2 regions of the Actinoplanes sp. NPDC023714 genome follow, and region 2 is predicted to be linked to the other one. Evidence: riboswitches for the same ligand, from Rfam matches in the RefSeq annotation. Region 2 holds a riboswitch; the other holds the start of a gene.

Region 1 (14,116 bases), on a different contig from region 2:
CTTCGAGCTGGTCCTGGTGGCCCGCTTCGTGGCGGCGCTGCCGCACGGCGCCTACTTCGGCGCGGCCGGCCTGCTCGCGGCGAGCCTCATGGGGCCGGGCAACGAGGCGCGCGGGTACTCGATGGTGCTGGGCGGCCTGACCATCTCCAACGTCGTGGGCGTCCCGCTGATCACGCATCTCGGGCAGTCGGCCGGCTGGCGGATCGCCTACGCCGTGATCGCCCTGGTCTTCGTGGCGACCCTGTTCGCGGTGGGCGCCACCGTCCCGGACGCGCCGGCGAAGGTGGACGGCTCGCCGGCGGCCGAGCTGCGCGCGCTCCGGAGGCCGCAGGTGTGGCTCGTGGCGGCGACGGCGGCGATCGGGTTCGCCGGGTTCTTCGCGGTGAACACCTACATCGCGCCGGTGACCACCGAGGTGACCGGCCTCTCCGAGAGGGCGGTGCCCTGGGTCCTCGCCGTCTTCGGCCTCGGCATGACGGCCGGCAACTTCCTCGGCGGCGCGTTCGCCGACCGCAACCTGCGGCTCGCCACGACGGCCGGTTTCGGCGGCGTGATCGTGTCGACGGTCTTCTTCGCGCTCACCGCGGCTACGCCGGCCGGCCTCTTCCTCGGGGCCTTCCTGACCGGCGCCACCTGCATCTTCCTGGGGCCGGCGCTGCAGGCGCGGCTCATCACGGTCGCTCCCGAGGCGCAGCTCATGGGCGCCGCGGTCAATCAGTCCGCGATGAATCTGGCGAACAGCCTGGGTGCCGCGCTGGGCGGTCTGGTGATCGCCCGGGGGTACGGATATCTCGCGCCGGCCTGGACCGGTGTGGCGCTGGCGACCGCCGGCCTGGGATTGGCGATGATCAGTTTCATGCTGGACAGAAGGTCCGAAACCGCTCGGGTGAGATAGGTTCCCCGCATGGCTTCTCGTATCGGTGAGCTCGTCCTCAGTTGCCGCGACCCCGAGCTGCTGGCGCGGTTCTGGTGCGACGTCCTCGACTTCGTGGTCGTCGGCCGCGAGGACGGCTGCGTCGAGATCGGCACGCCCGAGGGGTTCGGCGGCCCGCACCCGACGATCTTCTTCGCCAAGCGGGACGAGCCGGAGCCCGGCAAGTCGCGGCTGCACATCGACCTGAACCCGACCGACCGCGACCAGGACGCCGAGCTCGAGCGCCTGCTGGCCCTCGGCGCCCGCCCGGCCGACATCGGCCAGACCGGCGAGGAGCAGTGGCACGTCCTGCAGGATCCCGAGGGCAACGAGTTCTGCCTGCTGCGGGCCCGGATCAAGCCGCTGTAGGAAATTCGTGACAACCGTCCGCCACGCCGGTCCCGTCTGAGGGGTGACGAAACCGACGGAAGGACGTGGCCGATGCGCGCGAGCGCGGAGGAGGAGTACGTCGAGTACGTCGCGGCGCGGGTGCCCGCGCTGCGACGGCTGGCGTACGTCCTGACCGGTGACGGGCATCGCGCCGACGATCTCGTGCAGCAGACGATCACCACGCTGTACCTGAAGTGGCCGAAGGCCCGCGCCGCCGACAACCTCGACGCGTACGTGCGCACCATGCTGGTGCGCGGGTACGTCGACGAGAAACGCCTGGCCTGGTCGAAGGTCCGGTTGTTCCGGCAGATGCCGGAGCCGGCGCCGTTCGAGGACAGCGGCGCCGAGGACCGCGAGGTGCTGCGGAAGGCGTTGAAGCGGGTGCCCCGCCAGCAGCGGGCCGTGCTCGTGCTGCGGTTCTTCTACGACCTGCCGGTCGAGGAGGTCGCCGGGATCCTGGGCTGCTCCGCCGGAACCGTCAAGAGCCACACCTCCCGCGGGCTGGCCGCGCTGCGCCGCCTGCTCCCACCACGAATCGAGGTGCCGAGTTGACGGACCTGCTGCGTACGCTCGACGACGAGCCGGACACGCCCTGCCGCGTGGACATCAGCGCCGCGATCGCGGCGGCCCGGAAGAAGCGCCGCCTGCGCCGGGGCGTCGCCGGGACGAGCGCCGCCGTGGTCACCGTGGCCGCGTCGGCGGCCGGGTTCGCCCTGGCCCGGCCGGTGGCGGCGCCCACGCCCCCGGTGATCCCGGCGACCGCCGGCCCGTCCGGCCCCGCGCCGGCGCCCCCGGCGATCACCGCCTGCGAGCTGAGCCGCCTCCCGGTGCCGGACGGCGAGCCGATGGCGCTGGTGTCCGGCGCCGACCCGACCGGCGCCTGGATCGTCGGGCGCACCTACCCGGAGGCCGGCGGCTACCAGGCCGTCATCTGGCACGACGGCGAGGTGGCGAAGGTGGCGCTGCCCGGCGACCTCGAGGAGTCGCTGCGCGACGTCAACGGCCGGGGCACCGCGGTCGGCTGGAGCTACGCCGCGTACGGCCCGGTGCCCTACGCCTACCACGACGGCGAGGTGACCAGGCTGGCCGAGGCCGGCGAGGCGCTGGCGATCAACGAGAACGGCCGGATCGCCGGCGACGACGGCAGGGGCCGCGCGGTCGTCTGGGAGTCGGCCGGCGCCGCACCGGTCACCCTGCCGGTGCCGGCCGGCACCACCACCTCGCAGGCCCGCGACGTCGACCTCGACGGCACCGTGGCCGGCAGCCTCGACCTGGACACCCCGTACGTCTGGCGGCCCGACGGCACCCACGGCGCGCTGCCGATGCCGGAGATCGGCGGCACGCCGGCCGCGGTGGCGCAGGTGTTCCGGATCAGCAACGGCTGGGCCGTGGGGATGGCCTCCTCGAGCACGCTGAAGGACAAGGAGAAGAAGGAGGCGAGCGGGGCGCGGGAGCGGGTCTACGCGGCACGGTGGAACCTGCGCACCGGGACCGCCGAGATCACCGGCGAGCTGACGCACCCGGCCGACGCCGTGAACGCCTACGGCTGGCAGACCGGCACCGACGCCGACGGATACGCGGTGGTCGTGACCGGCGAGGACACGATCCGGCTGCCCGGCCTCGGCCGGCACGACCCGGGCGGCAACGCCACGATCGCGACCACGATCAGCGACGACGGCGGCATCGTGGCCGGCCAGTCCGACGACGAGTCCGGCACGATCCAGGCCGTCGTCTGGCAGTGCCGCTGAACCAGGTCCCCGGAACCGGGCCGGCGCTGATGATCGGCTGGACCGGATCGGCCACAATGTCCGCCATGACTGACGATGGATCCACCCGTCTGGAGACCCTCCGGAGCTGGTGGCGGCTGCCGGACGAGACCCGCAAAGAGGTGCGGTCGCTCGCCAAGTCCGGCCGCCGCCATCCGGACACCGAGGTCGCCTGGGTGGCGTGGCGGTGGGCCGAGGCCGTGCTGCCGGTCGGTGCGCCCGAGCCGGGCCGGTTCCGCAACCTGATGAGCGCCGCCGGCTTCTGGATCCAGATCGTCGCCGAGCTCGCCTCACACAGCGACCCGATCGACCCGCCGCAGCCGAGCTGGCTGGACCGCCGCCGCGCCCGCCGCATCCTGAGGCTGGGCCCACCGCTCTGACCGCGCGTTCACCGGATGGACATGTCCCGTTGGTCCGGTGGTATCTCGACGATCTTCGAGGCCGACCGTATGGTGGTCAGGCAGCTGAACGCACGGTAACGAGAGGTGATCCGATGCGTAGCTCGGTTCTCGAAGTGAGCACCAGCCCCGACGGGAGCGTGGTCATCCAGCCACGCGGCTCGGTCGGTCCGGACCGGGCCGTCGAGCTGCAGCAACTCCTCGTCCACACGGTCCGGCGGGTCCGCCCGCTCCGTCTCATCGTCGACCTCGCCGACGTCCTGGAACTCGACCCGATCAACCTCGGTTCGGTCGCTGCCGCGTGCGATCTCGGCGACGATCACCAGGTCGCCGTCTTCCTGGACAACCCCAACGGTTCGCTCGCCCGCCAGCTCACCGCCGCCGGCGTGCCGACCCAGCGGGTCCGGGTTCAGTGATCCGGCATTCCGCGTTCGCCTGCTGTTCACCCGGCGCGACCTAACATTCAGCCATGGCCGCGCCGATCATCACCACTCGCGCCGAAGCGGCGCGGGTTCTCGCCGCATCCCTGCTGGGCGACGGCACCGACCGGTGGCGCCACAGCGCCGGCGTGGCCGAGCGGGCCGGCGCCCTGGCCGTGCGTCTCGGCCTCGACGAGGATCTGCTGGTGGCGGCCGCCTGGCTGCACGACGTCGGCTACGCCGCCCCGCTGATCGAGACGGGGTTCCACCCGATCGACGGCGCCCGGCACCTGACCCGCGAGGGCTGGCCCGCCCGGGTGGCCGGTCTCGTGGCCCACCACTCGGGGGCGCGGTTCGTGGCCGAGGTCCGCGGTCTCGCGGCGGAGCTGTCCGAGTTCCCGGACGAGCGCTCGATCGTCGCCGACGTGCTGACCTACGCCGACCAGACCGTCGGGCCGCGCGGCGACCGGGTCGATCCCGAGGCGCGCTATGCGGAGATGCTCCTGCGCCACGGCCCGTGCTCGTTCAACGCCCTCGCCGACCCGGGCCGCCGCCCCCACCTGCGGGCGGTCGCCGCGCGGGTGGAGGCGCTGCTGGCCGCGACCTACAGCGAGCGCAGGAAGGTCGTCAGCGCCTCCCGGTAGGGGAGCAGCGTCCGCACGTCGAGGTATTCCTCCGGGCCGTGCTGGCCGTCGCCGCCCGGGCCGAAGATGACGGCGTCGATCCCCTCGGCCGAGTAGAACCGGCCGTCGGCGGCGCCGTGCTTGCGCAGCAGGTCCCCGTCGTACCCGGCGGCCTTCGCCGCCGCCCGCAGCAGGCGCACCGGCTCGCTCGCGGCGTCGGCGGAGTGGGGCGCGCCCAGCGCCTCGATCGTCACCGCGACCCGGGGACCGGTCACCGACGCGAGGTGGGCGGCGATCTCCTCGGGCGAGCGCCCGGCCAGGTCGGGGTCGGACGGCGGGAAGCGGATGTCGAGCAGCGCCGAGGCGTCGGCCGGCACGATGTTGGCGGCCGTGTTGGACGTCGAGATCCGGGCGACGTTGACGGTGGTGGTCCACGATTCCGCCATCGGCACCGGATATCGTGAAATAAGTCGATTTGTCGCTTCAAGCATCGTTAGCAGGGCGTTTGTCCCCAGCCATGGATAGGCTGCGTGCGACGGCCGCCCGGCAGCGTCGAGCCGGACCCGCAGAATCCCCTTCGACTCGGTGACGATCTCGAGGCCGCTCTGCTCGCCGATGACGACGAAATCCCCGCGCACGCCGGAAGCGACCTGATGGCCGGTCCCGTCGAACCCGCCCAGCTCCTCGTCGGTCACGAGCTGCAACCCGATGGGGAAGGGCAGCGACCCGCTCACCTCGCGGAACACCGTGGCGAGCACGACGGCCGCGGCCTTCATGTCGTGCGCGCCCCGCCCGTGCAGCCGATCGCCGTCGATCCGGGCCGTGAACTGCGCGTCGGCGCCCGGCACCACGTCGAGATGGGCGTTGAGGATCACCCGCGGGGTCCCCGGCCGGGAGGTCAGGAACGCGCTCGGCCTGCCCCGCGACTCGAACCGCCGGACCGCGAAACCCGGCCCGACCAGCGACAGCACGAAATCGAGAGCGCGCCGCAGCTCGTCGGGCCGGTCCGCGGTCGACCGGATCCCGATGAGCCGCACCACCGCGTCCAGCAACGAGTCCATCGGACGAAACTAACGCGGCTTCCGCTCACCGGCCTCGATGGCGACCGGCAGCCTGTTCCCGGCCGGCGGCAGCGGGCAGGTGGCGAACTCGGTGTAGGCGCACGGCAGGTTCGTGGCCCGGTTGAAGTCGAGCGTCACCGCGCCGCCGTCGTCCGGGGCGGCGATGAAGAGGCTGCGGTTCGCGGCGTAGGTGGTCAGTCCGGACGTCTCGTCGGTGAAGAGCGCGAAGAGCGACCCCGGCGCCGTGCCGTTGAAGACGATCAGCGAGAGCGGGACCCCGCTGATCTCGAAGGAGACCGTGCCGGGAGATTCGTACACATGCTCGATCCCCTCGGAAACCGACCCGACCGGAATGGGGGTGGGCTCGGGATAGGGAACGAAATCTCCGGGGATGACCCATTTCTCGTCGGCGGGGTACGCCGGCGTCCCCCGGTAGGCCGCGAGCACCGGGCTGGCGGGGTTCCGGGGCCGCACCACGTCGTGACCGCCGCGCCGGGCGATCTCGACGGCGATGTCACCCCAGTGGGCGGTGATGTCCGAGCGCTCCGGAATGGGGTCGAACCGGTGAACGCCGGTGACGGTGACGTCGCCGACCACGAGCGACTCGGCACCCAGGTCGACGGTCACGCCCTCGGTCCCGGTGCTCCACGCCCCGGGCGCGTGATCGAAACGGGACGGGGACGAATCGAGCCAGTGCAGCCCGGTGATGGCGAGGAACCCGTGCGGATCGGCCCGCCGCTTCTCGTGCGCGGCGTGCCACTCGTCCCACTGCTGCTGAAACAAGATCGTCATGCCTCAACCCTAGATTCCACTCTGCTACCGTGATCGTCAGGTCATGAGTGCCAGCACTGAGCCCCGGCTTGCTGGCCGGCAACCCTTGCGTTCGCGATGGGGTGCCCCGGGTGAGGACCGGGCCGTCGCCGATCCCGGCGCGGCAAGCGCGAGCCAGAGAGGCGCATCCATGTCCCTTGACATCGTCGGCGACGACCTGAAGGTCGAACTGCCCACCGGGGAATCCGTCCGTTTCGCCCATCTCGACTACGCCGCCTCCGCGCCGTGCGTGGCCGCCGCGGCCCAGGCGGTGGGCGAGCTTCTGCCGCGCTACGGCAGCGTGCATCGGGGCACCGGCGTACGCTCCTCCGCCTCGACGATCGCCTACGAGCTGGCCCGGGACGTGGTCGCCGAGTTCGTCGGGGCCGGTCCCGAGCACGAGGTGATCTTCACGAGGAACACCACCGACGCGCTCAACCTGCTGGCCCGGGCGCTGCCCGAGGGCACCGTCACGATCGTCTTCGACGGCGAGCACCACGCGAATCTGCTGCCCTGGCCGAACCAGCTGCGCCTGCCCGCCCCGGGCTCCCCGGCCGAGGCCCTGGAGTCTCTGGAGGAAGCCCTCGAACGTACGGGGAATCCGGCGCTCGTCACCGTCACGGGCGCCTCCAACGTCACCGGCGAGCTCTGGCCGATCACCGAGATCGCCGCCCTGGCCCACCGCTACGGGGCGAGGCTGGCCGTCGACGCGGCCCAGCTGGCCCCGCACCGGCCGGTCGGCCTGGCCGACGCCGACTACCTCGCCTTCTCCGGTCACAAGCTCTACGCCCCGTTCGGCGCCGGGGTGCTGGCCGGCCGGTCGGACTGGCTCGACGCGGCCGAGCCGTACCTCCGCGGCGGTGGCGCCAGCGCCGCCGTGGGCGACCACCCCGGTGACCTGGAGTGGGCGACCGGCCCGGCCCGGCACGAGGGCGGCACCCCCAACCTGCTCGGCGCCGTGGCGATCGCCGCCGTCTGCGCGGCCCTGATCACGGCGGACCGGGACGCCCTGCACGCCGAGGAGCAGCGGCTGCTGAAGCGGCTGCGCGACGGTCTGCCGGACACGGTCCGCGAGGTGAGCCTGTTCGGCCCGGACCACCCCCGCGTCGGCATCGTCTCGATCGCCGTGGACGACCCGGCCGGCACCGCCCAGCGGCTCGCCCGGGACCACGGCATCGGCGTGCGGGCCGGTCAGTTCTGCGCGCACCCGCTGGTCCGCCGGCTCACCGGCGACGCGACCGGATCCTGCGCCACGACGCCGGGCCTGCTCCGGATCAGTTTCGGGCTCGGCAGCACCGACGACGACATCGACCGGGTGCTGGCGGCGCTCCGAAGCTACTGATCCGCTACCGATCGGGCACTGTCCCGTCCAGGCCGCGCGCCGATCATTCTGGTGTGGCGACCTGGATGAAGTGGCTGCGCGACCGGCTTCCGACCGGTGGCGGGCTGCGCGACGAGGACTGGGCGGGCCGGCACCGGCTGCTGACGGTGCTGCTCGCCGTCGTCATGGTGGCGATGATCGTCTTCGGGGTGCTGCAGGGCGAGGAGCACATCCCCGCGCTGCTGCTCACCGTCGGTCTCGTGCTGCCGTGCCTGATCGCGGGCACGCTGCCGCGCTCGCGCCGGCTGCGGTCGGTCTTCGTGGCGCTCGGCTACACGGTGGCGTGCGCCGGTTTCGTCTCGCTGGCGCACGGTCTCACCGAGGCGCACTTCACGTTCTTCATCGCGGTGGCGGCGCTCGCGCTCTACCGGGACTGGGCGCCGTTCGGCGTGTTCCTGGTCGCCACGACGCTGCACCACGGCGCGTTCGGGACGCTGTTCAGCGACCACACGTACGACCACGACTCGGCCGTCGCGCACCCGCTCGTCTGGGCGCTGCTGCACGGCGTCGCGGTGCTGTTCGCGGCCGGCTTCCAGATCGTCTCCTGGCGGCTCACCGAGGTCGAGGAGGACCGGGCGCGGGAGAACCTGGACGAGAGCCAGGCGCAGCTCAGCGTCGCGTTCGACCAGACACCCGTACCCATGGCGATCTTCTCCCCGGACGGCCTGATCATGCGCACCAACGCCGCCTACCGGAAGTGGCTCGGCCTGCCGGACGAGCTGCCCGCCGGATTCCACCTGCGCGACGTGCCGCTGGCGCCGGTCGACGCGGGCGAGCCGCCGATGCTCGAGCTGATGGCGGCGAGCCGGGAGTCGCTCACCGTCACCCGCCGGTACCGCCGCCTCGACGACGGCCGGCTGATCTGGGTGGAGGTGCACGGCACCGGCCTCTACGACCGCAACGACCGGCTGCGGCTGATCTATGTGCACTGCTTCGACGTGACCGCGACCCGCGACCACGAGGCCGAGCTGCGCCACCAGGTGCGGCACGACTCGCTCACCGGGCTGCTCTCCCGGCAGGCCTTCGAGCACGACCTCGCCGTCCTGCTGGCCGGCAGCGCCGAGCCGGTCAGCGTCATCTACCTCGACGTCGACCGCTTCAAGTCGATCAACGACGGCTCCGGGCACACCACCGGCGACGACGTGCTGCGCGCCCTCGCGGCACGGCTTCAGCAGGTCGTCCCGGCGGGCGCGCTGATCGCCCGGCTCGGCGGCGACGAGTTCGTGGTCGCGCTGGCCGGTCCGGCCGGCACCGGCCTGCGCGTCGGCAACACGATCCTGGCGTCCCTCGCCGAGCCGCTCGCCGGTTTCCCGGTGGCGCTCAGCATCGGCGTCACCACGGCGTTCGGCGCGGCCGGCGCCGACGAGGTCGTCCTGGCCGCCGACACCGCCATGTACGCCGCGAAGCGCGGTGGCGGCAACCGGCTCCAGGTCTTCACCGACGACCTGGCCGTCCCGGTCCAGGAGCGGATCGCCGCCGAGACCCGCCTGCGCCGGGCGCTCACCGCCGACCCGCGGTACTCGTTCCCGCTCTGGTTCCAGCCGGTCGTCTCCACCGTGACCGGGGAGATCATCGGGGCCGAGGCGCTCGTCCGGATGCGCACCGAGCAGGGCGACATCCTGGCGCCCGGCCACTTCATCGGCGCCGCCGAGGAGACCGGCCTGATCGTGCCGCTCGGCGCGCACGTGCTGCGCTCGGCGATCGAGCATCTCCAGCACTGGTCGAACCGTCTCGGCTACGTGTCGGTGAACGTCAGCCCGCGCCAGCTCGCCGAGGCCGACTTCGTCCCGATGGTGGCCGCGCTGCTCGCCGAGCACCCGTGCCTCGACCCGTCCCGCCTCGTCCTGGAGGTCACCGAGACCGCCCTGATCTCCTCGACCGTCGACGTGAGCGAGCGCCTCGCCCTGCTCAAGCAGCTCGGCGTGCGCGTCGCGCTGGACGACTTCGGCACCGGGTACAGCTCGCTGACCTGGCTCGAGTCGCTGCCCGCCGACGTGGTGAAGCTGGACCGCTCGTTCGTGGCCGGCCTCGCCGACGACGCCCGCAAGGCGTCGATCATCTCGGCCGTGCTGTGGCTGGCCCAGTCGCTGGGTATGTCCACGATCGCCGAGGGCGTCGAGGAGCTCTCCGACTGGGAGGCGCTGCGCGCCGCCGGCTGCCCGGCCGTGCAGGGTTACCTGATCAGCAAGCCGCTGCCGGCCCCGGAGTTCGACAAGATGATCATGTCGGGGTTCACCTTCGGTGGAGTTCACCTGAACGAAACCACCGGGCGGGCCCTGGCCGGTTAGAGTCCGGCCATCCTCGACAACGTTGATCCATTCATCGGCACCGCGGCCACCGATCTGCCTCGCGCACACGGTCTCGCCGCCACGTGGTGGTGGCCCAAACCGCAGGTGGGTAACACCCACCCGGGCGCCACCTCGCCCTTCGGCATGGTCTCGGCCTGCGCGTACTCGGGGGCGTACCCGACCGGATACGGCCGGTACGCCAAGAACACCGAGGGCGTGCCGGAGGAGATGTTCGACCGGCTGCAGGCGAGCGGGTTCACCCACTTCCAGCAGTCCGGCACCGGGGCGATCAGAAAGTACTACAACTACGTCCGGGTCACCCCGATGGTGCAGCCGCTCGACGACCTCGGCCAGTCCTGGCCGCTCGAGGACGAGCGGGCCGAGGCCGGGTACTACGCCGCGAACCTCGGCACCGGTGTGCGGTGCGAGATCACCGTGGGGGAGAAGGTCGCGGTGCACCGCTACACCTTCCCCGACAACGACAGCGCCCGCGTCGTCGTCGATCTGTCCTGCGGCGGCCTCGCCATCGACCTCGGCCGGACCGTGCCGCTGCGCGCCCAGGCCGAGAGCATGGGGCACGGCCGGGCCCAGGGCACCGTCGTGATGGAGGGCGTCCCGCTCTCCGTGCACGTCGAGGTGGACAGCCCCGGCTGGCGGCAGATGCTCTGGTACGACCGGCGGCTCATCCCCGGCGGCACCCGGCTCGACTTCGACAGCATCCGGCACACCACGCTGCGCCCGTTCGGCATGCTCTTCATGGGACCGGCCCGGGCCGGGCAGACCATCGAGGTGCGCCTCGGCTTCTCGCTGCGCGGCACCGAGCAGGCCCGGGCCAACCTGGAACGCGAGTGCGCCGGCGGTTTCGAGGCGGTCCGGGCCCGGACCCGGGCCCGGTGGCGTGACCACCTGGGCCGGGTGCAGGTCGACGGCGGCACCCCGGCCCGCAGGACCGTCATGGCGACGGCGCTCTACCACTCGCTGATCAAGCCGTGCATCGCCGACGACGAGAGCCCGATGTGGCCCAACAGCGGCCCGTACGCGTTCGACATCTGCACCATGTGGGACATCTACAAGACCCAGCTGCCGCTGCTCTCGGCGATCGCCCCGGACCGGGCCGGCGACCTGCTGGAGTCGCTCATCCGGGTCTGCGAGGAGGAGGGCAACTTCCCGATCGGGTACCGGATGGCCCGCGGCGCCGACCGGTTCTTCCGGCAGGCGAGCGCCCTCGCGCACACCGCGCTCGCGGACGTGCACGCGCTGCGGCGGCCCGGCATCGACTGGTCCTGGGCGCTCGTGCACATGGTCGACGACCTGCGCCGGCTCTACGGCGAGGACTTCTGGGAGCACGGCGTCGTGCACCCGATCACCCACACGCTCGACCTGGCGTACGCCCACCACTGCACCGCCAAGGTGGCCCGGGCGCTCGGCGACCACCGCCTCGCCGACGACCTGGAGCGGCGCAGCCGGGACTGGATCAACGCCTTCGACCCGGCCACCGGGCTGCTGCGCGACTCGGAGTTCTACGAGGGCGGCAAGTGGAACTACTCGTTCCGGCTGCTGCACGACATGGCCGCGCGGATCGAGCTGGCCGGCGGGGACCGGGGCTTCATCGACAAGCTGGACCGGTTCTTCGGCTACGGCGCCGACCCGGTCACCCAGCCGGGGCGCTGCCCGTCACCGGTCGAGATGGCGGCCGGCTACGCGCTGAACCGGTTCGAGGGCCTCAACAACGAGCCGGATATGGAGGCGCCCTGGGCGTACCACTACGCCGGCCGCCCGGACCGCACCGCCGAGGTCGTGCACGCGGCGCTGACCTGGCAGTTCGGGACCGGGCCCGGCGGCCTGCCGGGCAACGACGACTCCGGCGGCCTGAGCTCCTGGTACGTCTGGGCGTCGCTCGGCCTGTTCCCGGTCGCCGGCCAGGACCTGTTCCTGGTCAACGCCCCGGCGTTCGGCCACGCGAAGCTCCAGGTCGAGGGCGGCGAGTTCGTCATCGAGACCAGCGGGCACCACGAGACGCCGATCGGCGTCGACGGCATCGACCGTGACCCGCCCCCGCAGTACGTGCAGTCCGCCACCCTCAACGGCCGGCCGCTGCACACCACGCATCTGACCGCGGCCGCCGTCCATCACGGCGGGCGGCTGCATCTGCGGCTCGGTCCCGAACCCTCCACCTGGGGTCAGGGGTCGCGGCCGCCTTCCCTCTCGCACCCCCACCCTCATCCGAAGGAAGCACCATGAGTCGACCGACCCGCCGCCTGGTCATCGCGGTCCGCGCCGACCCGGTCATCTGCGGACACTCCGGCGAGGCCCGCAACCTCGCCGAGGTGGCTCTGACCCGTGGTTTCGACGACGTCCGGTTGCTCACCTGGCCGATCCCGACGCTTCAGGCGGCCGGGCTGCCGCTCAAGCCGCTCGACCGGCTCCTCCCGTACAGCCCCGGCATCACCGTGGAGCGACCGGAATCGGTCGGCGACTACCGGGTCCCGGACGGCCGGCACATCGCCGGGCTGACCGGGCGCCTGGTCGAGCTGCTCAGCGAGCCGGTGCCGACCGTCTGCCTCTCCATGTACCTGGTCCCGCACACCCAGGTGATCAACGACGCGGTCGCCGCGGCCCGGGCCGCCGGGTTCGACCCGGACGTGCACACCATCGCGAAGGCGGTCGGATCCGACGTCACCAACGTGATCCGCAACTGCCTGCGGGAGGGCCGGTTCGGCGCGGCCACCGTGCTGCTCACCCAGTTCCTCGCCAGCGACGAGGTGGTAGCGGTCTCCGAGTACACCCGCGACGAGATCGTCGCCTCGGCGGAGGAGGTGGACGCGCACTGCGGCACGACGTTCGCGGCGCAGTGCCGGGAGCGGGTCACGGTGAGCTACCCGCCGATCGACTCGTCCGCCTTCGTGGGATCGGAACACGGCGACGTCGATGCCGCCCTCGCCCGGCGCGGCCTCGAGCGCGGGAAGTACATCCTGTTCCTGTCCCGCGTCGCCCGCGCCAAGGGCATCTACGACCTCGTGATCGCTTTCGGCCAGATGCGCGCCCGCGAGGACGTCACGCTGGTGGTCGCGGGCACCGGCCCGGCCCTCGAGCACGTGCAGGCCATGGCGAAGGAGGACGACCGGATCGTCTTCCTCACCGACGTCGACGACGACGAGAAACCGCTGCTCATGGCGGGTTGTGCGGCCTACGCGCTGCCCACCAAGCCGGAGCCGGACTTCGTCGAGACCTTCGGCATCGCGCTCGCCGAGAAGGCCCTGGCCGGCGGCGGCCCGATCGTCACGACGCTGACCGGGGGCACCGGCGAGGCCGTCGGCGACACCGCGATCATCGTGGAGGCCGGGGACATCGGCGCCCTCGCGGACGCGCTCGACCGGGTCGTCCTGGAGATGTCCCCGGCCGAGAAGCGTGATCTCGAGCAGCGGGCCCGGGCCCACGCGCTGCAGTTCGACCGGGCCGCCGTCTTCGACGATCTCTTCAACACCAAACCCGCCTGATGCGTACGAGGGGAACGGCCGTTCCCCTCGTACGAATCTCAGATCCTGCCGTCCCGGGCCAGCTGCTCCAGGCGCGCGTACCCGTCGTTCACGCCGACCTCCATGCCGCTCTGCAGCCACGCGTCGCGCCCCTCGAAGCTGTCGCAGAGCGACTGCGCGTGCAGCCGGGTCCGGCCGTCGCCGAGGTCGGAGAACCGCAGCGTCTCCAGCGACACCGCGTCGGGCATGCCCTCCCAGGTGAACGTCTGCACGATCAGGCCGGGCCGGACGTCGTGGAAGCAGCCGTGGAACGCGAACTCCTGGCTGCTGTCGCCGATCCGGGTGGAGACGTAGCGCCAGCTGCCGCCGGTCCGCGCGTCCCAGTAGTCGATCTTGTTCTCGACCGAGTCCGGGCCGTTCCAGAGCACGAACAGGTCCGGGTCGGTGTGCGCGCGGAACAGCTGCTCCGGCGTCGCGTCGAAGTCGCGCGTGATGTGGATGATCGGTACTTTCGGGTCGGCCTCGATGACCGCCTCAGCCTTCCTGTTCATGGTCGTCCCTCTCCCTCTCCTCGGTCCTCATGCTCTCCAG
Region 2 (14,116 bases):
GCAGCAGCGGCGCCCTGATCCGCATGGCCATGCTGCGCTCCCGGCCCGCGCGCGTCGTCCGCAACTCGCTCGGATCCGCCCTGCTCAGCCTGCCTCCGGTGGCCCGTCGCGCCACCGGCGTCATCTCCGGCGTCGGCATCGCCTATCCGCACGCCCCGCGCGTCGCCGACATCCCGCTCCGGGGTGGGCAGCGCCTCTACGAGGCACTGCGCGAGGGCAAGCACGTGCTGATCGCCGCCGGCTCCTTCGATGCGTACGAGGACAGGCTGCGCGTGGTGGCGCCCGAAGCCGGCGGTGCGGAGGCGATGCTCGTCCGCCCGGACGGCTATCTGGCCTGGAAGGGGCCGTTGAGCGCGTTCCCGGCGGATGACCTGTTGTGTTGAGAGGAGCGCCGCTGTGTAATCATGCCCGCATGATTCATCGATCAACATCTCCGCGCAGGTGGCTCGCCTGGGCGGCGGCGGCAACGGTCGGGCTCGTCGGCGTGCTGGCCGGCCCGGCCGCTCCCGCGCTCGCGTACGCCGATTACGAGGCCGAGTCCACGCTCAGCATCGACTCCGCCTACGGCTCGCCGTACGCCGACCCGGACGCCTCCGGCGGGCAGGCCCTGGCGATCTGGAACAACGCCACCGCGACCGGCAGCCTCACCGCGCCGCACGCGTTCCACACGATCGAGGTGCGGATGATGGGCGGCGCGTGCGGCTCGACCGACGCGAGCCCGCGGGCACGGATCACCGTCGACGGCGTGACCGCGGGGGAGACGTCGGTCGGCACCGCCTGGTACCCCTACCGGTTCACCGGCTCCTGGCAGGGTGGGGCGCACACGATCGGCGTGACGTTCCTGAACGAGTACGGCGACGGCACCTGCGACCGCTTCCTCGAGGTGGACAGGTTCCGGATCACCTCGATGCCGCAGTCGAAGCACGCCGCCCTCACCGGCACGGTGGCGAGCCCGGCCACCGTCGTCGACCTCACCGCGGCGGTCCAGTCGAAGGCGGTGCGGCTGGTCGGCACCGGCTCGGTCACCGTGCCGTTCACGACGGCCGAGCGGTTCGACGAGGTGAAGGTGCGGTTCCGCGGCTTCCGGTGCGACGGCGCCCCGACCGTCAACTTCGTCCTCGACGGCGCCGTGGTCGGCAGCGGCACCTACGACTACAACTCCACCGCGTGGTACCCCGGCAGCGCGCTGCACCCGGCGCACGGGCAGGGCGGCAAGTGGGCGGCCGGCGACCACACGCTGAAACTGCAGCTGGCGAACCCCTACAGCAGCGCGTCCTGCACCCGGCTCATGTACGTCGACGTCGTCGGGCTGCACCAGTCGGCCGCCTACACCGAGACGCCGTACACGCCCCCGGCCTCCGGTTTCATCACCCGCGACGGCACCCGGCTGATGCTCGACGGCAAGCCGTTCCAGTACGCCGGCCTCAACGCCTTCGGCATGAGCGGCTGCGACCAGGCCGACGGCCAGCCGTGGACCGACGCCGAGCTGGACTCGTACTTCGGCAAGCTGGCGCCGAACACCGTCACCCGGACCTGGGCGTTCCGCAACGGGGGCCTCCCGGTGCTCGACCGGATCGTCGCCTCGGCGGCGAAACACCGGCAGAAGGTGCTGTTCACCCTCGCCGACGGCCGCAACTACTGCGGCGAGTACGACGGCAGCAGCAACCCGGGCACCGAGGGCGTCGACAAGACGCTTGCCTGGTACCAGGGCGGCTTCCGGACCGACTACCTGCCGTGGGTGCGCGAGGTGACCGACCGGTTCAAGGCGGATGCCACCGTCGCGTTCTGGGAGATCATCAACGAGCCGGGCTCGCAGGAGAACACCGCCTACACCGACGCGATCGTCAAGGCGTTCCTGGACGAGACCGCCGCCGTGATCAAGGGCATCGACCCGAACCACCTGATCTCCAGCGGCACGGTGAGCCAGGACTACCGGGGCAGCCGCGACTTCAGCTACGTGCACAGCGGGCCGGACATCGACCTCGGATCACTCCACGAATACGAGTACGACTGGTTCAACCCGGACAAGAACGCTTACGAGAACTCGATCACGTACAACAATCTGGGCACGCTGCTGGCCGAGATGCAGCAGGTGAACAAGCCGCTGATCATCGGCGAGACCGGTGTGTACGCGGCCGACGCTCCGGGCTGCCGCACGTCGCTGGCGAGCCGCGCCGGCGTCATCCGGCAGAAGCTGGACGCCTACCTCGGCCAGCCGGGCGTCGCCGGCGTCAACGTGTGGAGCGTCGTCAACGGCGACCCGATCCGGGAGGGGGAGCCGTGCCCGCTCGAGGGCACGCTGAACGACCCGATGATCGCCCAGGTGGCGGCGAAGCAGGCGGCCCTCAACAACGGCTGACCGCCCTGGACGGCCGGCTCGCGGCTGACCGCCCTGGGCGGCCGGCTGGTTGCGGGCCGGCTGTCCGGCTCGCGGCTGCGACCGCCCCGGGCGCCCGGCTCGCGGCTGACCGCCCCGGGCGAACGGCTCGCGGCTGACCGCCCTGGACGGGGCCGCCCACGGCGGGCCGGCCGTCCGGCTGGGACTGAAGGCCCGCAGTTCGCCGCGGTCCTGGCCGGCAGCCGGGCGCCGCGGTCCTTGGGCGGCATCCGGGCGCTGTGGGGCGGGGCGGGCCGGGAGCCGCCCGGCTCATGCTGCAACCGTGCTGAGCTGCGCCGGCGCGGTATCCGGCGGCCATCGGTGAGCCCGCGGAGCAGGCTGGGCATCGGCGACGACGCGGCCGCATCGACGTCGACCGCTGCGTACCTCCCTGACTGCGGTGCCGGGGGTGCCGCGAGCCGCCGACGGCGGGATGATGCTCGCGGTGGACGTGACGTGCCGGCTGCGCCCGGACGCACTCCCCAGCGGGTGCTGAGTCATCACCTACGGCCGGACTGGACTCAGGACGCCCGCCGGCGGCAACCGGGTGACGACGCCGCCACGGGACCGGCACCCCCAGCGCGCCGGAACCCACCCGGCCAGGCCCCGGACGACCGCCTGGTCAGGCCCCGGACGAGCACCCGGCCATCCAGTCAAGCGACCCGCCACGACGTCCACATCGCCAGGACGAACCCGCCGGACAGCGCAACCAGGAAGAACAGCTAGGCGGCGCCGGTGAGGACCTTGATCGCCTGGACGGTGGCGTAGCCGCGCCACTCCAGCGCCGCCGCCGGGCTGAAGGTCTGGAAGGAGACGTCCCAGCCGCCGTCGGGTTTCTGCTGGGCGGCGAGGCGTTCGCGGTCGGCGGTGATCGCCTCGGGGCTGAAGTAGGCGCGGGACGGCGCATCCGCGTGCGGGGTGAAGTCGAGCGGGAACAGGGCTTCGCCGTCGGCGCCCCCGGCGACCGGGGTGGGGCCGTCCAGGCGTACGAAATCGGTGTATCGCTCCAGGAGAGCCTTCGCCCGCGGCTGCTCGTCCGCCACCGCGTCGAGGAAGAGCATCGAGAACATCAGCTCGATGGCGTGCGGGGGCGCGGTGATCCGCTCCATGGTGTCGAGGCACCAGGCCGTCGCGGCGCGCAGCCACGGGTGATCCCGCACGCCGGCGCGGTGGGCGTGCGCGGCCAGCTGCGTGGTCATGGTGACCGAGGAGGCCGGGTCCGCGGCGGTCCAGTGCGGGGCGCAGCCCTCGTGATCGGGGAACGGGAGGCTGAACGCCATGCCGCCGTCGGCGTTGGCGTGCCCGGTCAGCCAGTCCAGCAGCGACGGCAGGCGGGACGTGTCACCGGCCTCGGCGATCACCTCGAGGGCGTGCATCGCGCCGACCGGCTGGCTCGTCGCCGAGCGGAGATCGGGTTCGAGGGCCCAGCCGTATCCGCCGTCCGGGTTGCGATAGCCGTCGAGGGCGGCGAGGACAGGTTCGGCCGGACCGCCGTTGAGCAGGAAGTCGAGGCGGCGGCGCTCCAGAATCCGGGCGTGGGTGGCGACGAACGAGATCGCGGCGTCGAGATCCGGTGTCATGTCGCCATCCTGACACGCTGCCGCTTCGTTTGAAGTTTCACGCAGGTGGGGCACTGTGGTCCCATGCGGATCTTGATGACTGGCGCGTCCGGCTTCCTCGGTACCCGGCTCGCGGCCCGGCTGACCGAATCCGGCCACGAGGTGACCCGGCTCAAGCGGGGAACGGGTGGGTGGAACCCGGCGAAGGGCGAGCTCGATCCGTCCCTGGTGGCCGGCGCCGACATCGTGATCAACCTGGCCGGCGCGGGGATCGGGGACCGGCGCTGGAACGCCGCCTACAAGGATCTGCTGCGGTCCAGCCGGCTCGACACCGCCGGCACTATGGCCCGGACCATCGCCGGACTGCCCGAGAACGATCGGCCGCGCGCGCTGCTCCAGGCGTCCGCCGTGGGGTGGTACGGCGACACCGGCGATCGCGAGGTGACCGAGGAGTCGCCGGCCGGGGACACGTTCCTCGCCGATCTCTGCCGGGACTGGGAGGCGGCGGCGTCCGGCGCCGGAACGCGGGTGGTCCTGCTGCGTACCGGCCTGCCGCTCGACCGCCGGGGAGGGCTGCTGCAGCGCCTCGTCCTGCTGTTCAAGCTCGGCGGCGGCGCCAGGCTCGGCAACGGCCGCCAGTGGATGCCGTGGATCTCGCTGGCCGACTGGCTCAACGCCGTCGAGTTCCTGATCGAGCGCGAGGACCTGGCCGGACCGGTCAATCTGGTCGCCCCGCAGCCGGTCACCAACGCGATCTTCACGAAGGCGCTGGCCCGCGCGGTGCACCGGCCGGCGCTGCTCGCGGTCCCCGGGTTCGTGCTCGACATCGTGCTGGGCGAGTTCGGCGGCGAGGCCCGGCGCAGCCAGCGCGTGATCCCGGCGGTGCTGCGGGAGGCCGGATTCCGGTGGGAGCACCCGGACGTGGACGGGGCGCTGGCAGTCGCCGTCGGATGAACGCGGATTCCACGATGGCGGGATCACCGGTCGAATCCGCTTAATCTGGTCACGTGACCTTCGCGGCGAATCCTCTGGACCGGCTCTCTTCCGATCAACTGCGCATGCGTACGAGTGAGAAGTGGCGCACCTATCCCGAGGATGTCCTGCCCGTCTTCGTGGCCGAGATGGACGTGCCGCTGGCCGGGCCCGTCGTCGAGGCGGTCACCGAGGCGCTGCGGCGCGGCGACACCGGCTATCCGTCCGGCACCGGCTATGCGGAGGCGTTCGCCGACTTCGCCCGCAAGCGGTGGGACTGGGACGGGCTCGTGCCGGAGCGGACCACCATGGTCGCCGACGTGATGGAAGGGCTGCTCGAAGTCCTCGACGCCGTCAGCGGGCGCACCGACGCCGTCGTGGTGAACTGCCCGGTCTACCCGCCGTTCTACTGGTTCGTGAAGCGGACCGGCCGGACCGTCGAGGAGGCGCCGTTCGGGGCGGACGGGCGGATCGACCTCGCCGCGCTGGAGGACGCGTTCCGCCGCGCCGCCGCCCGTGGATCCCGGCCCGCCTTCCTGCTCTGCAACCCGCACAACCCGACCGGCGTCGTGCACACGGCCGACGAGCTGTCCGCGGTCGCGCGCCTCGCCTCCCGGCACGCGGTCCGCGTCGTGGCCGACGAGATCTTCGCGCCGGTGGTGCTGCCGGGCGCGACCTTCACGCCGTACCTGAGCGTCCCCGGCGCCGAGAGCGGCTTCGCGGTGATGTCCGCGTCGAAGGGCTGGAACCTGGCCGGCTTCAAGGCCGCCCTCGCGGTCGCCGGGCCGGCCGCCACGCACGACCTGGCCCGCATCCCCGACTGGGTCAAGGAGAACCCCGGCCACGTCGGCGTGATCGCGCACACGGCCGCGCTCCGCGACGCCACCGACTGGCTCGACGCGGTCCTGGCCGGCCTGGACGAGAACCGCAGGCTGCTGGCGGCCCTTCTGCGAGAGCACCTTCCGCAGGTCCGGTACCGGCCGGGCGAGGGCACCTATCTGGCCTGGCTCGACTGCCGCGACCTCGGGCTCGGCGACGATCCGGCCGCGGCCTTCCTCGAGCGGGGGCGGGTGGCGCTCAGCTCCGGACCGGCGTTCGGGACGGGCGGCGCCGGCCACGCGCGGTTCAACCTCGCCACCTCACCAGCCCTGATCACCGAGGCGGTGCGGCGGATGGCGGCCGCGCTGCCCTGATCACCGAGGCGGTGGGCCGCAGGGCGGCAGCCCTGGTCCGATCGCTGGAAAGGCGCGGCGCATGATCGTGGCCGGCTGATCCGATGCGGTCGGTGGTTCAGGGACGTTCGGCGAGTGCGGGTGCCAGCGCGGTGAGGGCGCGGCGGACGCGTTCCTCGGCGTGTCCGTCATCGGTCAGGGCGACGTGTTGCAGGACGCCCGCCACGGCGAGTGCCAGGGACGACGTGTCGGCCTCCGCGGCCACGCGGCCCAGCTCCTGCTCGGCGCGCAGGTGACGGTCGACGGCGTGGACGATCGCGTTCAGGCCGGCGCTCTCCCCGCCCAGCACCCGGGCCACCTCGGCGGTCAGCGACGGGCGGAACGCGGTCAGCCTCGTCACGGTCAGCACCGACGCCCGCGGCAGCGCCAGGATCGCCTCGGTCAGGTTCTCGGCGACGACGCCGTGTCCGAAAGTGGTCGCCAGCGGGGCCAGCGCGGCCGCGATCTGGAAGCTGCGGTCGACCGCGTAGGCCGTGAGGAACCCGTCGAAGCTGCGGAAGTGCGTGAACAGCAGCCCGGTCGCGAGACCCGCCTCCTGCGTGACGTTCCGGCTGGTCAGCGCGCCGTCAGCGGCCATCACGCGCTCGAGCGCGGCGAACAGGTGCTGGCGGGCTTCCGGGACGGCGACTCCACGAGGCATCCCGTGATTCTAGGGCTTGCCGAAGAATGAGCAAATGCTCATACTCGGTTGCCATGACATCCGAGACGACCACACAGAAGCGAGCGATCATCGTCGGCGCCGGCATCGCGGGCCTGGCCACGGCGCTGCGGCTGGAGCAGGACGGCTGGCGGACGCTGATCGTCGAGCGAGCCCCGGCGCGGCGCAGCAGCGGCTACATGGTCAATCTGATCGGGCCCGGCTACGACGCCGCCGAGCGGCTCGGCATCCTCCCGGCGCTCGCCCCCAAGGCCCTCGGGATCTTCACGACGGTGCTGGTCCACGCCGACGGGAGTCCGAAGATGACCGTCCCGTCCGCGCTCGCCGAAGCCGCCCTCGGGCCGCGCGTCCTGACCGTCTTCCGGGGCGACCTCGAGGCGGCGCTGCACGACCGGACCGGCGCGGAGATCCGGTTCGGGACGACGGTCTCGGCCATGGATCAGGATCCTTCATCGGTACGGGTACAGCTCAGTGACGGGACCGTGGAGCATGCGGACCTGGTGGTCGGCGCCGACGGGGTGCACTCGCGTACCCGGTCGATGCTGTTCGGCGACGATTTCCGGGTGGATTTCCCGTACGTGGTAGGCGCCTTTGCCTTGTCCGAAAGCGACCATAACGGCGCCACGACGTTCATCGGCACCGGCCGGACCGCAGCCGTGGTCGAACTCGGTCCTGCACGATCGTCGGCGTTCTTCACCTACCGGTGTGCCGATCCCGCCGCCGAACTCGCCCTCGGCCCGGCCGCCGCGCTCCGGGAGGCCTTCGCGGACGTGCCGTTCGCCGCGTCGCTCCCGGTGCCGGACGACGTCTACTTTGACCGGGTCAGCCAGGTCGTCGCACCCCGCTGGAGCAGCGGCCGCGTCGTCCTCGCCGGCGACGCCGCCTGGTGCGTCACCCTCTTCGCCGGCCACGGCGCGACCCTGGCCCTCACCGGCGCCGACACGCTCGGCGCGGCGCTGGCGTCCGGCGGCGACATCCCGGCGGCGCTCGCATCCTGGGAGGACACGCTGCGCCCGCAGGTCACCCGGCGGCAGCGGGCGGCCCGGCGCGGCATGGCGCAGTACGCCCCGCCGACCCGCCTCCACCTGTGGCTCAGTGAGATGACCATGCGCGCGGTGACGCTGCCGCTGGTCCGCGATCTGGTGCGGCGCGCCATCGCCAGGCAGTGATACGTTCTCCCCATTGGTCATGAGTGCCAGCGCCAAGCCCCGGCTCGCTGGCCGGCAACCCTCCGTTCGCGGGCGGGGTGCTCCGGGTGATGACCGGGTCCGGCGCGACCGTGCCGGGCAAGCCGCGAGTCCGGGAGTTTCTCGTTGTCCATCCGCTTCGCCGTGCCCGCCGACGCCCCGGCTATCGCCGCCCTGCACGCCGACAGCTGGCGCCGCCACTATCGGGGCGCCTACGCCGACTCCTTCCTGGACGGCGACGTGCTCGCCGACCGCCTCGCGGTGTGGTCGGCGAGGCTTGCCACGGGAAGCGTCGAGACGAGGACCGTGGTCGCCGAGCGGGATGGGCGACTGCTCGGGTTCGTGCACCTGGTAGTCGCCGACGATCCGGTCTGGGGCAGCCTCGTCGACAACCTGCACGTCGTGCACGACCAGCACCGCAGCGGTATCGGCACCACCCTGCTGTCGCGCGTCGCCCGGGAGGTGCGCGGCCCGATCCACCTGTGGGTGCTGCGGCAGAACACGGCGGCGCAGGCGTTCTATCGCGCCGTGGGCGGCCGGGTCGCCGAGGTCCGGACCGTCGCGCCACCCGGCGGCGACCCGGCACGGCTCCGCGGCACCCCGGAGAAGCTGCGCATGACCTGGCCCGACGCCGCGATCCTGGCGGGCCGCGACCCGGGCGTCTGACGGCCATCGACCGGCCGGACCGGGAGGCGCGGGGGACCGGACGGAGTCCGACCGGCCGGACCGGGAGGCGCGGGGGACCGGACGGAGTCCGACGCCGGCGACATCGGCGGGGATGGGCGGGCTGCTCGCCGTCCTCGAGGGCACGACCTGGTGGCGCCGGGACGGTGAGCAGGTGAGTCTCCCGGAGCGGGCGCCTACTCGCCGGTGAGCAGCAGGACGGCCGAGACGGCGGCGAGCAGCAGGCCGATCAGGCCGAACCAGACGGCCAGGGTGCCGCCCACGCCGATCGACTCGCGGCGGGCCGCGATCACCTCGCCGCGGGTCTGCGTGGTGAGCAGGGTCAGGCCGGTACGGTTCGGGAGCAGGCCGGACGGGGAGAGGCGGCCCACCGCGAACACCTTCGCGCCGCGCGGGACGCGGACCTCGGTGAGGTGCAGGCGCTCGCTCGTGCGCAGACCGTCCACCAGGTCCGGCGGCACGATGCGCGGCATCCGGACCGGCGTCGCCGTGCGGTACTCGAGGGTCGTGGTGACGGCGGCGCGCGGCTCGGTCTGGATCGGGTCGAAGAGGGCGCGCGGGTGATCCAGCAGGCGCGGGTCGATCGGCGCCCGCCCGGCGTGGTCGGCCAGCTCCGGCCAGTTCGGCGAGGTGATCTCGAGGAGCACGTCGTGGTCGGGGCCGTCGCCGGTCGCGATGTCGCGGCTCGGCTCGCGGATCAGGGTGACCCGGTACCACGTGCAGTCCTCACCGGTCATCGGCGCGATCTGCGGGCCGGCCGGGCCGTACTCGGTGGTGCCCTCCAGCGCGACCCGGCCGCGGCCGGTGACCGCGGCGACCGGGGTGCGGTTCAGCGTCCACAGCGCCCGGATGTCGCCGAGCAGGAGCAGCAGGAAGATGGCGGCGCCACCCACGAGGAGCCCGCCGACACAGAACCCCACCGTCGCGACGACCATCACGAATGTCACGGTAAGGCAACGAAGCCGTTCCCGATGTCCCGCTCGCAGCCGGAACGCCTCATCCGATCAGGTCAGGCCACCGGCAGGGTGATGCGGGCCGTGACGCCGTGGCCGGGGACGCTGTCGAGGTCGAGCATGCCGCCCTGCGCCTCGACGATCCGGTTGCTGATCGCCAGCCCCAGGCCGAGGCCGGGCATCTGGTCGCGGATCGCCAGGTCGCCGCGGGCGAAGGGGGTGCCGGCCATCAGCAGCTCGTGCTCCGGCATGCCGGGGCCGTGGTCGCGGACGGTGAGGGTGGGCTGCGGGGTGGCGGCGACGGTGACCTCGACCGGGGCGTCCGGGCCGCCGAAGCAGAGCGCGTTCGTCAGCAGGTGATCGACGGCCACCCCGAGCAGGCTCGGGTCGGCGCTTATCCAGACCGGGTCGGACGGCATCGTGATGCGCAGCCGCTCGACGGGCGCCGGCGTGATCAGGGTACGCAGGTCGATGAGCCGTGGCCGGCCCACGGGTTCCTGCATCTGGTGGTTGACCGCCCGCAGGAGACTGTCCACCGTACGGATGAGGCGGTTGGCATTGCGGTTGATCGCATCGATGCGGCGCGCGAAACCGGGGGCCACCGCACCGGGCGTCGCGGTGAGCATCTCGAGGTTGCCCTGGATGTTCGCGAGGGGCGTGCGGATCTCGTGGGAGATCGCCGAGACGATGTCGTCGTTGTCGACGGCGACCGGGAACGGCTGGTGGGTGAGCATGTGGCGCAGCCCGGTCTCGGCGTCCACCCGGCGGGCGATCCGGGCCAGCATCCGGCTGGTCGCCTCCGGGCTGTGCCGGTGCGGCTCGTCGTCGAAGACGCAGAGGGCGCCGACGATCTGACCGTTGTGGTGCAGCGGGGCCGCGCCGACGAACCGGACGTGCTCGGAACCGGCCACCAGGGGGTGGGTGGAGAGGCCCGGGTGCTGGGAGGCGTCGTCCACGATCATCGGACGGTCCTCGGAGGAGACGATCCGGCAGAGCGACACCGAGTGCGGGATGTCGACGCGGGTGCGGATGCCGAGGGTGGCCGCGAAGTGCGCGCTGCCCCCGCCGACGACCTTGAGCGCGGCCATCGGCGCCTGGCACGCCTCGGCGGCGAGCTCGAGCACCTCGGGAACCTCGGCCAGCGCGGTGCGGTAGCGCTCGGCGGCGAGGAGAGCGGGCTGGACGGTCATGGCAGTGGTCCCTCGTCACTTCTCGGCGGTGCGCTGCGTCGGACACCGCCTTCATCGGCGTCCGGTGGCGGGGGCCGCGGATTCCGGGGGTTGCGGTCGGGGAGCGGGGTAACCGCCCCAGAAGGGTTGAAACGTCCTAAAGTGGTGCCTGTGGGACGGGTGTCGACGCGGCTGCGGACCGTCGGGCTGCTCGCCGGCCTCCTCGTGGTGCTCATGGTGCCGACGTGGGTGATCACGCTGAGCGGGTTCGACCGGGTCGAGCAGCAACTGCTGGTCAAGGAGGCCGAGGAGCTGCGGGTCGCGCTCAGCGAGGGCGCCGAGAGCATGGCCGACTTCGGCATCACCAAGTCGCGGGAGAACCTGGACCTGGCGCGGCAGAGCGGCTTCGAGGCGGAGTTCCCGGCGACCCAGATGGCCCGCGTCTACGAGATGTCCGGTATCGCGGGCGTGGGCGCCGACGGCACCCTGCGGGTCGGTGGCCTGATCGAGGGCGGCGCCTACGGGCGGCTGCCGGACGCCTTCCGCAGCCGCGCCGTGCTGGCGACGCTCGTGACGCCCGGGGCCGCGGCCGGCGAGGCGACCTGCGGCGTCACGTCGGCGAGCGGGGAGCCGACCGTCTTCTGCAGCGTCCCCGCGGGATCCGGGTCGCTGATCTTCCTCCGCATCCTGGACGCGGACGGCCTGAAGGCGATGACCGACAACACCGACGACGAGATCGGCCTGCTCGGCGGCGTCCGGGACGGCAGCACGCGGCACGACGACCTGCCGAGCCGGATCGGGACGCTGCGGGTCTACACGGCAGCGGTCGGCGTCGACATCGCCGTGCAGGCCATGGTCACCGGCGTCGACCGGACACCCGTCGTCTTCGAGAGCCTGCACGAGCGCCCGGTCCGGTCCGAGGCGGTCGGCACCCTCGTCTCGATCGCGTTCGTGGTCCTGGCCGCCATGGTGCTGTTCAAGATCCTGCTCGACCGGGTCGTCCACGGCAGCGTGCACGACCAGGTCACCCCGCTGCGCGAGGCGGCCGCGCAGATCATGGAGACCTGCGACCTCTCCGGCCGGCTGCCCGGCTCCGCCCACCCCGACCTGCGGGCACTCGGCGAGTCGATCAACGGGATGCTGGCGGCGTTCGAGGTCCAGGCCGAGGAGTTGGTCCGGGAGCGGCTGCGCAGCGAGGACGAGCGCAGCCGCCAGCGGGAGGCCGAGGACGAGGCGCGGGCCGCGACGGTGCGCCGGGTCGAGGCGGAGTCCGAGCAGGTCATCGGCGGGATCGCCTACGAGCTGGGCGACGCCGTGCGCGAGGTGGACGTGGTCCGGGCCTCGGTGCAGAACATCAACGCCGGGGCGGCGGCCGCGCACGACGCCACCGAGCGGATGGCAGAGCACGCGTCCCAGGCCGACCAGGCGGCCGAGGCGCTCAGCGTCAGCCTGCCCGCGGCCACCGAGATGGTGGCGGCGATCGCGCAGATCGCCGGGCAGACCCGGATGCTGGCCCTCAACGCGACCATCGAGGCGGCGCGGGCGGGCGAGGCGGGCACCGGTTTCGCGGTGGTGGCCGACGAGGTACGCAAACTCGCCGACGACACGTCCTCCTCGGCCGAGCGGATCAACACCACCTTGGGTACGCTGACCGCCACCGCGACGGACGTGTCGAGCGCCGTGGCGACGATGACCGACGCGATCGCGAGTGTCCGCGCGGCCATCGACCAGGTGCGGTCGGTCGCCGACGATCAGCAGCGCAGCTTCGGTGGCCTGATCACCCAGGTGCAGAACGCGATCCGGCAGATCGACCAGCTGGCGCCGCAGAAACAGGCCGATCCGCAGCCGGGCGGCGGCCTCGAGTTGTTCTAGTCTCGCGGGGTGACCGCCGCCTCCCCCTCCCTCGTCGTGATCCGCGGCAACTCCGGGTCGGGCAAGACCACCACGGCCCGCGAGGTGCGCCGGCGGTACGGGCGCGGCGCCGCCCTGATCGAGCAGGACCACCTGCGCCGGGTCGTGCTGCGCGAGCACGGCGGCAACCCGGTCGCGCCGGCGTTCATCGTGGGGACGGCGCGGGCCGCGCTGGACGCCGGCTACCACGTCGTGCTGGAGGGCATCCTGCACAGCGGCCAGCACGCCGGGCCGCTGACCGACCTGATCGCCGGCCATCCCGGGCCGTCGCACGTCTACTGGTTCGAGGTCTCGTTCGAGGAGACCGTGCGCCGCCACCTCGGCCGCGCCGAGCCGATCCCGGTCAGCGCCGGCCGGATGCGGGAGTGGTACGCGCCGCACGATCTGCTCGGCGTCCCCGGCGAACGGGTGATCCCGGAGACGACCGGCTTCGAGGACGCGGTCACGACCATCCTGCACACCAGCGGCCTGGGCCGGGCGGCCGCGCTCAGCCCGTGCCCGGTCCGGTGCGCGCGCTGCGCGGAGAAGTCCGCCGAGCCGGCTTGACCCCAGCGCGCCGTCCGGCGGCGTTCACCACAGGTTGACGAGCAGTCCGGCCGCCGCCGCGGTGAGCAGGGTGAGGAGCGGCCCGCGGCGGAACCCGAGGGTGAGCACGGCCGCGCCGGCCAGGACCGCGTACTGCCAGGGCTCGTCGAGGGTGAGCGCGAGCGGGACGGCGGAACCGAGGATCGCGCCGATCGCGGCCGGGCCGGCGCCGTCCAGGAAGCCGCGCACCCGCACGTTGCCGCGCAGCCTGTCGAAGCGGCTCGCGCCGAGCAGGATGAAGGCGAACGACGGTCCGAAAGCGATCAGCGCGGCGAGCAGGCCGCCGCCCAGTCCGGCGGCCGCGTAGCCGACCACCGCGACGGTGTGCACGACCGGGCCGGGGGTGATCTGGCCGAGCGCGACGGCGTTGAGGAACTCCGCGCCGGTCATCCAGTGGTACCGGTCCACCGCGTCGGCCTGCATGATCGGGATGATCACGAAGCCGCCGCCGTAGGAGAGCGCACCCACCTTCAGCGCCGTCCAGGCGAGGGGTGCGAGGCCACCCGCCGCGAGCAGGGCCACGGCGGCCCGGCCGGTCCGATTCGGATCGGCGGCCGGCAGACGTTGGGCGATCATCTCGGCGAGACCGCAGACGACCAGCAGCAGCACCAGCCACGGGCCGGCCGTCGCCGCCGCCACCGCGCCGGCCAGCAGATACACCGACCAGCGCCGGCGGCTCGGCGCGCGCTTCCACGCCGGCCTCATCAGGCTCGTGCCCGCCTGCAGCGCGACGGCCGCCACCGCCGCTCCCGCACCGGCCCCCGCCGCGGTCACCCAGAGTGGTGGGTCACCGAGGAAGAGCGCGGCGAGAGCCAGGATCAGAATCAGC

The links. A riboswitch is a leader RNA that binds a small molecule or an ion and turns the genes downstream of it on or off. The one in region 2 is predicted to bind S-adenosylmethionine.
Region 1: it holds a riboswitch for S-adenosylmethionine, as region 2 does, so the genes downstream of both, AB0G10_RS40770 (aminotransferase class V-fold PLP-dependent enzyme) here and AB0G10_RS10505 (GNAT family N-acetyltransferase) in region 2, are expected to answer to the same signal.

The regions. Positions count from the first base shown of each region.
Region 1 is NZ_JBFAAR010000015.1:147,399-161,514, reverse strand. Features, by position in the region: gene AB0G10_RS40815 (MFS transporter) at 1-895, shown strand, start outside; gene AB0G10_RS40810 (VOC family protein) at 905-1,282, shown strand; gene AB0G10_RS40805 (SigE family RNA polymerase sigma factor) at 1,355-1,855, shown strand; gene AB0G10_RS40800 (hypothetical protein) at 1,852-3,051, shown strand; gene AB0G10_RS40795 (hypothetical protein) at 3,117-3,449, shown strand; gene AB0G10_RS40790 (hypothetical protein) at 3,563-3,883, shown strand; gene AB0G10_RS40785 (HD domain-containing protein) at 3,937-4,530, shown strand; gene AB0G10_RS40780 (M20/M25/M40 family metallo-hydrolase) at 4,491-5,570, opposite strand; gene AB0G10_RS40775 (DUF1684 domain-containing protein) at 5,580-6,362, opposite strand; SAM riboswitch class IV at 6,402-6,517, shown strand; gene AB0G10_RS40770 (aminotransferase class V-fold PLP-dependent enzyme) at 6,532-7,722, shown strand; gene AB0G10_RS40765 (EAL domain-containing protein) at 7,776-10,049, shown strand; gene AB0G10_RS40760 (glycoside hydrolase domain-containing protein) at 10,059-12,290, shown strand; gene AB0G10_RS40755 (glycosyltransferase) at 12,287-13,546, shown strand; gene AB0G10_RS40750 (SRPBCC family protein) at 13,585-14,076, opposite strand; gene AB0G10_RS40745 (metalloregulator ArsR/SmtB family transcription factor) at 14,060-14,116, opposite strand, start outside.
Region 2 is NZ_JBFAAR010000002.1:561,756-575,871, forward strand. Features, by position in the region: gene AB0G10_RS10470 (FAD-dependent monooxygenase) at 1-383, shown strand, start outside; gene AB0G10_RS10475 (carbohydrate-binding domain-containing protein) at 413-2,359, shown strand; gene AB0G10_RS10480 (hypothetical protein) at 3,100-3,957, opposite strand; gene AB0G10_RS10485 (TIGR01777 family oxidoreductase) at 4,021-4,890, shown strand; gene AB0G10_RS10490 (aminotransferase class I/II-fold pyridoxal phosphate-dependent enzyme) at 4,995-6,101, shown strand; gene AB0G10_RS10495 (TetR/AcrR family transcriptional regulator) at 6,199-6,780, opposite strand; gene AB0G10_RS10500 (FAD-dependent oxidoreductase) at 6,834-7,967, shown strand; SAM riboswitch class IV at 7,983-8,098, shown strand; gene AB0G10_RS10505 (GNAT family N-acetyltransferase) at 8,112-8,651, shown strand; gene AB0G10_RS10510 (hypothetical protein) at 8,846-9,607, opposite strand; gene AB0G10_RS10515 (GAF domain-containing sensor histidine kinase) at 9,679-10,812, opposite strand; gene AB0G10_RS10520 (methyl-accepting chemotaxis protein) at 10,963-12,663, shown strand; gene AB0G10_RS10525 (AAA family ATPase) at 12,673-13,248, shown strand; gene chrA (chromate efflux transporter) at 13,273-14,116, opposite strand, start outside.